DNA from 2 places in the Paenibacillus sp. FSL R5-192 genome. Region 2 is predicted to be linked to the other one. Evidence: predicted binding sites of a transcription regulator. Region 2 holds the regulator's gene; the other holds the start of a gene.

Region 1 (7,564 bases), on a different contig from region 2:
TGCACCTTTTGCAACTCTTCTGCCATTTTCTCTGGTGTGGTCTGCCCACCAATCAACTTCTGGATTTGCAGATTACTGATCTCTGTTGTCACATCGGCCTGAACGAGTGCATCAAATGCTGGGAACGACGTCTTGGACGCATTAAGCACAGCCACAATTTCTTTCATCAGATCATCGGTAATGCTATCGGTCAGCACTTTCTCGTCCAGCTTCATGGCAGGCAACACACCGTCTTCCACAAGGCCGCGGATCTGCATATCTTCATTGTAGAAATTTTTGATAAAAGCTTTCACTGCGTCCAGCTTCTGCGGGTCATCCGCCACTGCTGCCGAGAATCCGTATCCATTGTTCACATCCCGCATCAAAGACGTCTGATCACCTGCTCCGTTCTCTACCGGAGGCATATTGAAGAATCCAACCTTGCCAATGAGCGATTCACCGCTCTGACCTTCCTTAAATACAGATGATTTCCATGTTCCGTCATACATTAATACCACTTCTCCACTTGTAAATTGCGTGGTATATTCGGCATACTCAAAGCCCAGTTCACCTTTTTTGAAATAACCCTTATCCACCCATTCCTTATGTTTGGCAAAACCTTGCACAACACCCGGATCGGTCCACTTCGCTTCACCTGTTGCAAACTTTGCGGTAATCTCCGGCCCGGCATACCGGGACCACAGATGGTTGGTTAACATAAGCGGCACCCAGCCCGCCTTAGATGCGGAAGCAAGCGGCACTTTGCCATCAGCCTTGATCTCAGCCAGTATATTGTCCAGTTCAGCCATGGTAGTTGGGGCTTTCCATCCTTTTTGTTCGAAGTACTCTTTATTATAGAAAAAACCTTCGCCCGAACCGCCAATCGGCAGTCCATATACTTTGCCTTCATACGTAAACGGTTCAAGGGATGTAAACTGGTCTTGAATGCCCAGCTCTTGCAAGATCGGAGTCAGATCAAGCAGCATACCTTCCTTGGCATAAACTTTGGAATCCGGGCTACCGAACAGTTCAAATATATCCGGCGGGTTACCTGCCGCCATCTCCCCGCGAAGCTTTTCCTTACGATTCACATCGGATTCGACGCCATCCAGCGTAAAGGTCAGATTGGGTATCTCTCCCTCAACTTTGTCCACAACATCCTGCAGAATGGCCAGTCTTTTCTGTTTGTCGGCTCCCACCTGCGTGTGGCGGAGAAGCATTTCAACCGGTTCCTTACTTGTTTCCTCCACAGGTGTATTGCCCGCGCCTTGCTGTGGCTCGTTACTTGAGCTTGCACATCCCGCCAAAGTCCATGAAGTGATAAGCAATAATGAAAGCAGTAATGTCATTCTTTTTTTCATCTGGTTGACCCTCCTCAAGATATTGAGCGTTTGGCTTTACACTCTGATTATAAAAAGCCGGAGCTTACATCGTAAGGATGACAATTCATCAATGGAGGGATAAAATCCTTCACTGGACAAAAAACAGCCCCTGCGAAACATGTTCGCAAGGACTGCTTGGTTGATTGTTTTTATTATATAAAGGTCAGATTACTTACCTGAACAAGCCATGCCAGCTGTTTCCTGGCGACCTTGTTCGATCAGGCGATACGCCCGCTCCACTTCTTCTTCACTTGGTGAAGGAACTCCATCCAGTGGATATACTTTACCGAGCGCCTCCCATTTGTAGATCCCCATCTGATGGTATGGAAGAATTTCGAACTTTTCGACGCCATTTAATGTTCCAATAAACCGTCCGAGGTTAAGCAGATCCTCTTCCTCGTTATGAATGCCAGGCACATACACGTGGCGTATCCACATTTTCCGACCTTGCTCCGATAACCACTTGGCCGTTTTCAACGTTCTCTCGTTGGATTTGCCTGTCAACTTGATATGTTTCTCATCATCAATATGTTTGAGGTCCAGCAGAACCAGGTCTGTGTGATCCAACAGATCGTGAATCCGTTCCGGTTCGTTAAAACCGTTGCTATCCAGTGTCGTATGCAATCCCCAGCGCCGCTTCACTTCCTTGAAGATCTCGGCTACAAAGTGGGCCTGTAACGTTGGTTCTCCGCCAGATATCGTGAGCCCGCCTCCGGAGCTGCGGTAGTAAGACAGGTAAGGCTCAATTTCAGCCAGTACCTCCTCAAGCGTCATTTCTTTTCCACCATCCAGCGCCCAAGTATCAGGGTTGTGGCAATATTGACATTTGAGTAGACATCCTTGCATAAAAAGCACAAAGCGGATGCCTGGGCCGTCAACCGTCCCGAAAGTTTCGAGTGAATGAATATGTCCGTTAACCATGCTGCCTCTTCCTTTCTGTATCCGCATCCGCTGTGCGTTTAATATGATTTGGAATACCTTGCTCTAGCGGTCTTCTACTAGCAAATTACTTACATCGAGCCATGGAACGTACGGTTGATGACATCCAACTGTTGTTCACGAGTCAATTTAATGAAGTTAACGGCATATCCGGATACCCGTATAGTCAGTTGTGGATAGTTTTCCGGGTGATCCATCGCATCAATCAATTGCTGACGATCAAATACGTTAACGTTCAGGTGATGAGCGTTTTGACCGAAGTAACCATCCATCATCGCAGTCAGATTGGATTTACGTGTAGTCTCCTCTTTACCCAATGCTTTTGGCACGATGGAGAAGGTATTGGAAATCCCGTCAAGACTGTGTTCATAAGGCAATTTGGCTACCGAGCCAAGGGATGCCAGTGCACCTTTTTTGTCACGACCATGCATTGGGTTTGCACCTGGAGCAAATGGTTCACCTGCTTTACGACCATCCGGTGTAGTCCCTGTTTTCTTACCATATACCACGTTGGAAGTGATCGTCAGAACGGATTGTGTTGGAACTGCGTTACGGTAAGCTTTGTGCTTGCGAATCATGCCCATGAAGTTCTCGACCAGTTCAACAGCAATGCTGTCTACGCTGTCTTCATTGTTACCGTAACAAGGGAAGTCTCCTTCGATTTCGAAATCAACAGCGATGCCTTGTTCGTTACGAATTGGTTTTACTTTGGCATATTTGATTGCACTCAGTGAATCTGCTGTAACTGACAGACCAGCGATACCACAAGCCATCGTACGTACAATGTCACGGTCATGCAATGCCATTTCGATACGCTCATAGCTGTATTTATCGTGCATGTAGTGAATGACGTTGAGGGTGTTCATATACAGCTTAGCCAGCCACTCCATCATTGGTTTGAAGCGTTTCATAACCTCATTGTAATCCAGCACTTCGCTAGTAATGGCAGGATACTCAGGTCCAACTTGTGCTCCGGATTTCTCGTCACGACCACCGTTGATCGCATACAGGAGAGCTTTTGCCAGGTTGGCACGAGCGCCGAAGAATTGCATTTGTTTCCCGATCTTCATCGCCGACACACAGCAAGCAATACCGTAATCGTCACCGTAGATCGGACGCATCAGATCATCATTTTCATACTGGATTGAGCTGGTTTCGATGGATACTTTACTGCAATAATCTTTGAAAGCTTCTGGAAGTTTCGTTGACCAGAGAACAGTCAAGTTTGGTTCTGGTGCAGGACCCAGGTTGTGCAGTGTATGCAGGAAACGGAAGCTGTTTTTGGTTACACGTGTTTCACCATTCACGGACATACCACCGATGGACTCAGTCACCCATGTTGGATCTCCACTGAACAGTTCGTTGTAATCCGGTGTACGCAGGAATTTGACAATCCGCAGTTTCATTACGAAATGGTCAACCAATTCCTGAGCCTGTTCTTCGGACAAAATCCCTTCTTGCAGGTCACGTTCAATGTAGATATCCAGGAAAGAAGATACACGTCCGAGTGACATCGCAGCACCGTTCTGTTCTTTGATCGCAGCCAGATAACCGAAGTACAACCATTGGAATGCTTCTTTTGCTGTTGTCGCTGGCAAGGAAATATCGAACCCGTGCATATCGCCCAATTGTTTCAATTCTTGCAATGCACGAATCTGTTCAGACAATTCTTCCCGCAGACGAATGACATCTTCATCAATAACATCAACTTCGAGTGCATTCAGTTCGCCTTTTTTGTTACGAATCAGGAAGTCTACCCCGTACAAAGCTACACGACGATAGTCACCGATGATCCGGCCACGGCCGTAAGCATCTGGCAGACCTGTAATAATTCCTGCTTTACGCGCTGCACGCATGTCGGAAGTATAAGCATCGAATACACCTTGGTTATGTGTTTTGCGAATGTTTGTAAATATATCAATGACGCCCTGTGGCATTTCAAAGCCATATGCCTCACATGCGTCAATCATCATGCGAATTCCGCCTGTTGGTTGAATGGAACGTTTGAACGGAGCATCGGTCTGAACGCCGACAATCTGCTCTTTGGATTGATCCAGATAACCGGGTTGGTGAGAAACAATAGTACCTGGTGTGTTCACGTCAACGTCAAGGACACCGCCGTTATCCCGTTCTTTTTTGGTCAGATCAGATACGATCTCCCACAATTCTTTGGTATTCTGGGTTGCACCTGCGAGAAATGCTTCGTCACCGTAATACGGAGACAAGTTGTGTGCCAGAAAATCATTCACATCTACGGATTTGGTCCATGTTCCTTTGGTAAAGTTTCTCCAGCCTGTTTGTTGTTTGACATCTTTTTCAATCACCGACATCGTAATCCCTCCACTAATTTGGATTTCTGGACACATAACATCTTGCTTCATTCGTAGCATTGTGTGCCCAGAGCCGCGATTAATGTGAATTGTTTCACATAAACCGGAACATGTTCTCTCTACTTGGGAACCGGAACCGCGGGATGAATGTTTTTCTTACATTTTCAGTATACGACTTGGGGCTTTCATCATCTGTGATTTTTGTCACAAAGCCAGTGAACTAACTCACTTCACCTGCGCTGTGTCCCATTGCCCCCTGTAAATTTCACACTTAGCCACTGCGCGGGCAGAACAACTTCCGATCGCTGTTATCCCCGGATTTTTTCAATTTTATATTTCAAAGGGGAAAATCCGGGGATAAAGGCGAACGCTCCGCTTCTTCAGTTTTTTCTGCCCACTCCGTTATTGTGTGAACATCTGGCTCAAACAGCCACATCACGGATTCCGTGTAACCTCTATAGAACCCGTTGCTCCTCTATGCTCGGAGCAAACCAAATCTTAGAATAAATCCTGAAAAACAGATGCTCGCTCTTCTGTTTTTCTGCCCACTCCGTTAATGTGTGAACATCCGGCTCAAACAGCCACGTCACGGATTCCGTGTAACCTCTATAGAACCCGTTGCTCCTCTATGCTCGGAGCAAACCAAATCTTAGAATAAATCCTGAAAAACAGATGCTCGCTCTTCTGTTTTTCTGCCCACTCCGTTAATGAGTGAACATCTGGCTCAAACAGCCACATCACGGATTACGTGTAACCTCTCTAGAACCCTTTTGCTCCTCTACGCTCGGAGCAAACCAAATCTTAGAATAAATCCTGAAAAACAGATGCTCGCTCTTCTGTTTTTCTGCCCTCTCGTTATTGTGTGAAAGACGGCAATCGGGGCTCCCCTCTCGGGGAACCCTGATCTTCTTGCCGTAAAGCACGCTTTGTTCTAAATTTATTATTCAAACTTTCCGTAGAAAGCGTTGCGGTATACATCAGCCAGTTCAGTTACCAGCGGCAACTTCGGATTGGCGGTTGTACATTGGTCTTCGAAGGCACGGTCTGCCAGATAATCGACATGTGCTTCAAAGTCTTTGGCATCAAATCCAATTTCCTGGAACGATTCTTCAATGCCCAATGTTTTGTTCAGTTTGCGAATCGCATTGATGAGACTGGTTACGCCTTCTTCTGTTGTGCGAGCAGGCAATCCCAAGATACGGGCAATTTCGGCATACCGCTCATCCGCTACAAAGTGCGAATATTTCGGGAACGATGCAAATTTGGTCGGTTTTTTTGCGTTGTAACGAATGACGTGTGGCATCAGGATTGCATTTGTGCGTCCGTGTGCGGTGTGATACTGACCGCCCCATTTGTGCGCCAAGCTGTGGTTGATGCCCAGGAATGCGTTGGCAAACGCCATACCTGCAATCGTGGAAGCATTATGCATTTTCTCACGTGCCAGTTTATCTCCTTGCAGTGCCGATTGCTCCAGGTATTGGAATACCAGTTGGATTGCTTTGATCGCAAGTCCATCCGTGTAATCATTTGCCATAACAGATACATAAGCTTCAATCGCATGCGTCAGTACGTCCATACCTGTATCGGCAACGGCTGTTCTCGGCAGGGAGTACACGAACTCCGGATCGACAATCGCTACGTCTGGTGTCAGCTCATAGTCGGCCAATGGATATTTGGTGTTACCTTGATTTTTATCTGTGATAACCGCGAACGATGTCACTTCAGAACCTGTACCTGATGTGGTTGGGATCGCTACAAATTTCGCTTTTACGCCGAGACGTGGATATTTGTAGATCCGTTTGCGGATATCCATGAATTTTTGTTTCAGATCGTTGAAGTCCGTGTCCGGGTATTCATAGAACAACCACATGGCTTTGGCAGCATCCATCGGTGATCCACCGCCGAGTGCGATAATGCAGTCTGGTTGGAAGCGGCGCATCATTTCGGTTCCGCGGTCTACCGTTGTTGTGGATGGATCTGGCTCAACATCGGAGAATACTTCGATGGCTACCGGCATTTGGCGTTGACGCAGATAGTGTTCTACCTTTTCAACATATCCAAGCTTCACCATCATGGCATCCGTAATAATCGCCACACGTGTGATGTCAGGCATTTTGGCAAGATACTGCGTTGCCCCTTTTTCGAAGTAGACTTTGTTCGGCACTTTGAACCATTGCATATTCACGGTACGGCGAGCCACCCTTTTCACATTGATTAAGTTCACAGCGGTTACATTGGAAGAAGTCGAGTTACGTCCGTATGATCCGCATCCCAGTGTCAATGACGGCATGTTTGTGTTGTAGATATCCCCGATGGCACCATGTGTGGATGGTGAGTTCACAATAATCCGTCCAGTTTGCAAACGATCTGCGAATTTGCTGATCACTTCTTCATTTGTGGAGTGGATAACCGAGGAGTGACCCATGCCGCCAAAAGCAACCACTTCTGCTGCACGTTCAATGCCCTCTGCTGCCGTTTTAACTTTGTAACAAGCCAGTACCGGGCTTAATTTCTCAGCCGACAATGGGAATTTGGTACCTACCCCTTCAATCTCGGCCACGAGAATTTTGGTGCCTGCCGGAACTTCAATACCGCACAACTTCGCAATACTCACCGCAGATTGACCAACAATCGCCGGGTTCACCGCACATTTCTCGGCATTAATCGCACCTGCTGTCAATTTTGCTGCTTCATCTTTGTTAACAAAGTAACAGCCATTTGCAATCATTTTTTTCTTCACTTGATCGAAGATCGGTTCTTCAATGATGACCGCTTGTTCAGAAGCACAGATCATGCCGTTATCGAAAGACTTGGACAGGATCAAATCCGTTACTGCCTGATTGATATCCGCGCTTTTCTCGATAAAGCAAGGTACGTTACCCGGTCCTACGCCCAGTGCAGGTTTACCACAGCTGTACGCTGCACGTACCATGC
Region 2 (7,564 bases):
CCTTGGTGGCACGGGTTCTCGCGTCCTTGAACAAATCCCGAATTCTGCTGGCACCCACACCAACATACATTTCCACGAACTCACTACCCGATGCTGCTACAAAAATAGAATCGGTGTAATGGGCAGCAGCCTTGGCCATCAACGTTTTCCCTGTCCCTGGAGGGCCCGTCAGCAAGATCCCTTTTAACGGGCGAATCCCGAACTTCCGGATTTCTTCATGTTTGATCAGAAAGTCAAGCGCTTCACGCAATTCCTGCTTAGCACTGTCTTGTCCGCCAATTTCTTCAAAAGTAAGCTTGGAAGGTCCTTTTTTCTTCCGTTTACGTTCCTGTGCAGCACCTACTGTAATCCCGCCACGCATTTGCATCATGAACAGCAAAGCTCCGACAAGCACTGCTGCAATCAGGATCGGAACAATATTAACACCAGTAAAAGCAAGGAAAATAATCAATACGGGAAAAAATCCGATGGCAACTTCTTTTGTCCACTTAGGCATTAGGCCACACTCCTATCTGACCGGGCACACGCGGCAGAATAATAAACTTGCTGGCATCTCCGTCTCTGAGACTGACATATACATTGTTGTCATCCATCGCTGTATTTACCTTAATTCCATTCGTCGCCATCTTGGACAACGTTGGTGTAATCTCGGTGTATTGCTTGTTCTCCATCGCCTGAGCTACGGTGAACATCGCATCACCCCACCAACTTTCCAGTGCTTCACTGGAATGATCCACAACATCCAACTTTAGTGAGCGTGTTCCAATCAGGGTCTGTCCTTCTTTGTGAATATATTGTACCAGTCTGCCCAAATCAACATCAGGTTGCAGATCCAGTTTCAATTGTACATCATTGCGGTTAATAGTTAATTGAACGTCATTGACTCCATCGTACTGGGTTACCATTTTTTCAATCGGATTCTGCACAGCCACCTGACGATATACAAACCAACCTCCAAACAACACAACGGCTGAAATGACGGCAGTTATAGCAATAGGCAATACTTTTAACTTCAAGTGAATTACCCCTCCCAGATTTTGGCCCAACCTACTGGCTTATTGGTATATACGAATATGTGCACATTGACTCCTGCGAGAATTTCGACAGGATTATTTGTTTTTGAATATAACTTTGAGTACATATCTGAGTATATCACATCGTATATACAATTTCGAAGGCGAAAATATGAATAAATTATTAATTTTAACTATTTAAATCAAATATGTTTACAGACAACACAAAGAACCGGTTCAGTCGGATATCCGTCTGCCGGTTCTTTCATTTCTTTAATTCTCTAGTTATCTCACTCTATCTTGTTCTAGCTGTTCGGGAGTGTGTAGACCAGGTCCACCTGTTCTCCGTTGCTAAAACGATAAAAGCGATAGTGGTTATGCGTACCGTCTTTATAATACACTTGCCACACATATATTCCATTCACAACTCCGGGCATGATTCGTTTAATCTCACCGGAAGGAACTTCAGAACTGAAGCGATTGCGTATCTGCGCTTCGGACATGCCATTCTGCAGCAGCTCACTGTGTATAGCGTTTGCACCCTTAACCGGTTGATTGTTTGCATCGAATTTAACCCAGACCATAACATCCTGGTTATCCTTGTTTTTGCCGATCAGGGTCCAGTAGATGTTGTCAGAGCCTTCTTTGTCTCCCCAGATGTACTTGCGCAATTCATCATAGGATGTAATGCCCAGTTGCTCCTGTGCTGCTTGTATGGCGAGCGCTTCTTCCTTGCGTTGGTCCTGCGTGACATGGACGTAATAACGCTGAAGTCCAAACAGAATCAGAACCAGTGCAAGCAGCGAAATCCATATCCACTTCTTTTTTTTCTTCAAAAGCCGAACTTCCTTTCCCTATGATGCTGTCCTGCAATTAACGAGCAAGCAGACCATCAAATGCCAATTGAGACTCACGCAAAATGCGTTCTTCATCCAACGTCAGACATTCGCCATGTTTCACCACTTGTTTTCCATCCACCCATACGTGCTCAACATCTTTGGCAGAAGCCGAGTAGATTGTATGTGAGATCAGGTCTGTATGTGGATAGAAATGTGCCTGTTCAATGTCCAAGGCGATAAAGTCAGCCTTCATGCCGACCTGGAGTGCTCCGGTATTGTTCAAGAAGATGGATTTGGCACCGTATGACGTTCCGAGTAATAACGCTTCGCCTGCTGGCACTGCCGTCGGGTCACCAGATACACCTTTGTGGATCAATGCAGCCAGTCTCATTTCCTCGAACATATCCAGGTTGTTGTTGCTTGCCGGTCCGTCTGTTCCGAGTGACACGGTAACTCCTGCTTTCAGCAACGCAGGTACCCGCGCAACACCGGAAGCGAGTTTCAGGTTACTTCCCGGGTTATGGGATACAGCCACATCATGACGGGCCAGAATCTCAATCTCTTCGTCATTCAGATGCACCGCATGTGCAACCAGGGATGGACGAGAGAAAAAGCCCAGTTTCTCCAGATGTGCCACAGGACGCAGTCCATAATCAGCCACGTTCTGCTCGACTTCACGAAGCGTTTCCGACATATGTGTATGAAGGGGAAGGTTTAGGTCGTTCGCGACCTGCACAAGCTTCTCTATGTAGTCCGGAGGGCATGTATATGGTGCATGTGGCGAGATTACGGTTGTAATGCGACCATCTGCCTGTCCATTCCACTCACGCGCAAACGCAGCCGACTCCTCCAGCTTCCGCAATTGTTCTTCTTCCGAGCACAACCCGATTACACCACGTGCCAGTGCTGCTCTAACGCCGGATTGCTCCACAACTTTGGCAACTTGATCCATGTGATCGTACATGTCCAGGAAAGCTGTAGTTCCGCCTTTCAACATTTCAAGCACCGATAGCGAAGTTCCCCAATATACGTCTTCTGAAGTCATTTTCGCTTCCATCGGCCACATTTTTTCCTGCAACCATACTTGCAATGCAAGATCGTCTCCGTGCCCTCTGAGCAACGACATCGCTGCATGACCATGCGTATTGATCAGACCCGGCAGGAAGAACAGTCCTTTTCCATCCACTTTGGTACAATTTTTGTCTTCATCCGGCAATGTCTCACCAATATGCACAATCTTGTCATTCTCAACAACCATGTATCCGTGGACCACGTTCCATGTTGTGCCGCCTTCATTAACGGCAAATTTGCCGTTGTGAATTACCCATCTATTTGTTGTCATCTTCCTCGTCGTCCTTTCCAGTCTCCAAGTAATAGGCCAAACTAAGCAGATCCGTTGTAAAGTCAGCATGGTGAATGCGGATATGCGGCGGTGTTTTTAGAATGGTTGGTGCAAAATTAAGGATCGCTTCAATTCCTGATTCAATAAGCTGATCGGCTACATTTTGGGCTTCCGTATCCGGAACCGTGATAATTCCGATGCGAATATTTTCCGTTTTAACCGCTTCCGTCAATTCATCCATTGGTTTTACCGTCAAACTGTTGATTTGACTACCAATCTTCGGTCCGTATGCATCAAATACAGCAACAATCTTCATGTTGTCTTTCAGATATGCGTTGTAGTTGGACAAGGCCTGTCCGAGATTACCCGCGCCTACCAGAGCCACATTAATTTGCTGATCGATTTTGAGAATGTGACGAATTTTTTCGATCAAATAGGATACATCATACCCGATCCCTTTACGACCAAAATCACCGAAGTAAGCCAGGTCTTTGCGAATTTGGGCCGGATTCAGATCCAGCCTCTGTCCAAGCTCTTGAGAAGAAACAGTAGCCACCTCACGCTGATGCAACTCGTTCAAATAACGCAAGTATACAGGCAGACGTCGTACCACCGCTTCCGAAATTTTATCCGATTTCATTCTTGCTCCCCCTTACCAAGGCCACGATAAAATAATAGATGAAAAGATGAGCATTCTGTATAAAACTCAAAGATAAACGTGACATTTTATACAGAATGCTCCTTGTAATTTGGGTTATAAGTTCTTACGTGCAACTGCTTTAATCGGATACGGAAATATCTAATAAAGTTTAACGCCAAACGATAGTGTCATGCAATGATATAACGAACAAAACAACCATTATTTTTGTTCATTAGCAGGTTTTTCCAACCACTCGGTAATTCGTGGAACCATTTGCTCCGTGAGCATGTGCTCCATTTTGGGACCAGGTAATGAATATAAAAAGAATTTACCATAATACGCTTCAATCACCCGTGTATCATAAACAATGACAATTCCTCTGTCCTTTGCTGTACGCACCAACCGGCCAAATCCCTGTTTGAAACGAATGACCGCTTGTGGCACGGACAGTTTCATGAACGGATTTTTCTTCTGTTCCTGAAGCAGCTCACTCTTGGCTTCCACCAACGGATGATTCGGTGGCTGGAAAGGCAATCGCACAATAGCGAGACAGGTTAGCGCCTCTCCCGGGATATCTACACCCTCCCAGAAGCTGCTTGTGCCCAGAAGTACCGTTGCTTTGGCATCTTGAAACCTGCGAGTCAATTTGGAACGACTTCCACTGTCAACGCCTTGCCCAAGCAACGAGATGTCGTTGCCAGACAGTGCCTCCTTCAGCGGATCATAGACCTGTCGCAACATCTTGTATGAAGTAAACAGAACCATCATGCGTCCACGCGTAGCAATTGCCGTCTCTGCAAGTGATTGCACCAGCATATTAACAAAGTGCGCATCACCCACACTTCCCTTCACACTCGGGAAATCACGCGGAATCACCAGAAGTGCCTGATCGCGATAGTTGAAAGGTGATGGCAACATCGACGTTAACAGCCGATTGTTCTCGGCCGCTTCCTGCAAGCCAAGCTGTTCAATCATGAACTGGAATGACTTATCTACCGAAAGCGTAGCCGATGTAAGCACAACACTTTTCTTTTTATCAAAAAATAAATCCTTAAGTTGTGCACTCACATCTACAGGTACGGCATACAGCTGGAGAGATTTGCTGCGGAATTGGCCGCTGGCTTCCATCCAGTACACCGTTTTGGCATCATCCATTCGCATGAAGAAACGTAGATTCTCCTTCAATGTGGTCAGATCTTTCAGCAGTCCTGTAATGTCCGTGATCAGACTATCCGATTGATAATCATCCTGATCCTCTTTCACTTCAAGCAGCAATTTGTCCCCTTTGCGAACCAAATCACCCAGAGTCACATAGATCTGGTTCTCCAGATCCTGCAACTCCTGCCATTTTGCAGGTTTCTGAGATGCTTTCAGACGCAGTGAAAATTGCCCCGTCTCTCCCGGTGAAGCATCACTTCGTTCAGGCAACAGACCAAACAAGGCATCGCTCATACGATCCCACAGCTCCTTAACTTCAAGAGCGAGCGGGAACATCTGATCCACCATGGAGCCCCATTGCACCGAATTTTCATGCCCGGATAACTGCGAACGAAGCATAGGCAGCTGTCCATTACGACTGTCTTTAAATAGGCGGGTCAGTGTATGAACCAAGGTGAAATATTTCATATGCATTCCAAGATGTTTACCAGCGACATCCTCCAGATGATGTGCCTCATCGATCACAAGACTCTCATAGGCTGGCAGCAGCTGATGCGCGGCTTTCACATCCGTAAATAATTTGGAGTGATTGGTGATTACGATATCAGACAACCCTGCTTCATGTTTGGCACGATGGTAGAAGCATTTACGGAACCATGGACAGGATCTTCCCAGACATGATTCGGATTCACTCTGTACGGTCTCCCAGAAGTCCCCTCCGCGTCCGCTAAGGTTAAGTTCCTCATCATCTCCGGTTTCGGTCTGCGTAAGCCAGACGATCATCTGAGCAGCTGTGAAATAATCCTCTTTCGGTGTGGCGAATTCACGTTTATTGATTTTGTGTTCAAATTTGCGCAGGCACAGGTAATGTCCACGTCCTTTGAATACAGCAGCCTTAAACGGGAACGGAACCACTTGAGTCAGCATCGGAATGTCCCGCTCTCTCAATTGCTCCTGCAGATTGATCGTATGCGTGCTAACCATAACTTTCTGTTCTTGCTTCACACTTTCGTAAATAGCAGGCAACAGATACCCTAGAGATTTACCGGTACCCGTTCCAGCTTCGATCAAGAGATGTTTCTCTTCATCCAGGGCTTGCCTTACACTGCTGAACATCTGAGTCTGCGCTTCACGCTCTTCGTAATGATCCAGTGTATCCTTCAGATTCTCCCGAACCTGGTCCATAAACTGTTCGAAGCTTACACCATCGAGGGGGTTAGCCTCCCGCTCATCGCGTGGTGCACCAATATCGGTCCAATCACTTACATTAAGAGCAAGCTGACGATAATAGGTATGTCCGTCCAGATCCTGAATCGGCTCTGCTTCCTTCTCACTGCGCATTCCGTCCAAAAACCAACCCAAGTCACTGTCTTCTGGTGCAAACAGGTCACTGAGGCGCTGAATCGTTATGAGCGGTAATTCCTTTAACTCATCCAGACACTTGAGCAGCACATAGGCTGTCGCCAGTGCGTCACTGTCTGCCTGGTGAGGGCGATCATGTTGAAATCCAAATTCGGAAGACACATAACCAAGTTGATAAGAACCCAGTGATGGGAATGTGATCTTCAGAAAATCAATCGTGTCCAGAATGCGGCCAGTGAACGGCAAATAACCGCAACGGTCAAGAGCATTCTGCAAAAAGTGAAAATCAAAAGCGACGTTGTGTCCAACAAGCACCACATCATTAAGTAGCGGAACCATCTCCATCATCATCTCTTCGAGTGAAGGAGCGTCCGCCACATCTGCATCGGTAATACCCGTCAACCCCGAAATAAACGGGGGAATCGGTACACCAGGGTTCACATAAGAACTATATATTTGAGTTATGCTGTAGTCATGGTCTATGATGGCAAGTCCGGCCTGTATAATCTCACCGTCGGACTGCGTGCCGGTTGTTTCGAAATCCAATACGGCAAATTTCATTGCAATGTACGGTCCCTTCCATTCCAGTCTATGTTACAGCATAGCAAAAAAAAGGGGATTTGAAAATTAACTGACAAAAAAGCGGTGTCCCCGCCGCTATGCCAAAGGAGGGAACACCGTTTTTTTGTCGCCGAATTCCCGCTTAATGAAGGGTCGTCAGCTGATTAGCATATTGCAATTTTCCCCTGTTCAACCTGCATGCTTCCATGTTGTACAGTGGTTCGGTCAATGTCGGGTCATACTGAAGGGCCTGTGCAAAGAGTGAACATGCAGCTTCGGGATTGGCAAGCTTGGCTTGAATACAGCCCAGGGCGTTACACACAAGCCCTTTCAAGCGAGGTGAACCTTTAAGGTACATGATCTGCTGTAAATGTGTTCCGGCTTCCGCCATTTGTTCCAGATTCAGATACGCGAGCGCCAGGTAAAAACGAGTCAATGCACTCTCCGGATGGTCGGTCACAACCCGGGAGAACTGCATGATCGCCTGCGGATACATCTGTAATTTGAAATAACCCTGACCTCGACTGAAACATTCCAGATGGAGTTCAGGCAGAGCGGTAACAGCTTCCTGTTCCGGTTCAAGGGAAGCAGGCTTATCCATCTCTCGCTCCCTCACCTGGCTCATCTTTTCTTCAAACATCAGCCATTC

The links. The regulator Rex, encoded in region 2, represses fermentation and respiration genes when NADH is low (regulators of the CRP and FNR family bind a similar motif). The targets are predictions, from matches to a motif close to TTGTGAAATATTTCACAA.
Region 1: a site for Rex is predicted at 4,713-4,730, ahead of pflB (formate C-acetyltransferase). Genes of this name have one in related genera too.

What each region holds. Positions count from the first base shown of each region.
Region 1 covers NZ_ASPR01000079.1:309,025-316,588, reverse strand. Annotated here, with positions in the region: gene C161_RS30980 (ABC transporter substrate-binding protein) at 1-1,340, opposite strand, end outside; gene pflA (pyruvate formate-lyase-activating protein) at 1,530-2,282, opposite strand; gene pflB (formate C-acetyltransferase) at 2,372-4,630, opposite strand; gene adhE (bifunctional acetaldehyde-CoA/alcohol dehydrogenase) at 5,571-7,564, opposite strand, start outside.
Region 2 covers NZ_ASPR01000024.1:41,401-48,964, forward strand. Annotated here, with positions in the region: gene C161_RS18825 (AAA family ATPase) at 1-496, opposite strand, end outside; gene C161_RS18830 (hypothetical protein) at 489-1,016, opposite strand; gene C161_RS18835 (DUF5590 domain-containing protein) at 1,319-1,849, opposite strand; gene C161_RS18840 (amidohydrolase) at 1,887-3,194, opposite strand; gene C161_RS18845 (redox-sensing transcriptional repressor Rex) at 3,181-3,834, opposite strand; gene dinG (ATP-dependent DNA helicase DinG) at 4,054-6,915, opposite strand; gene C161_RS18855 (tetratricopeptide repeat protein) at 7,058-7,564, opposite strand, start outside.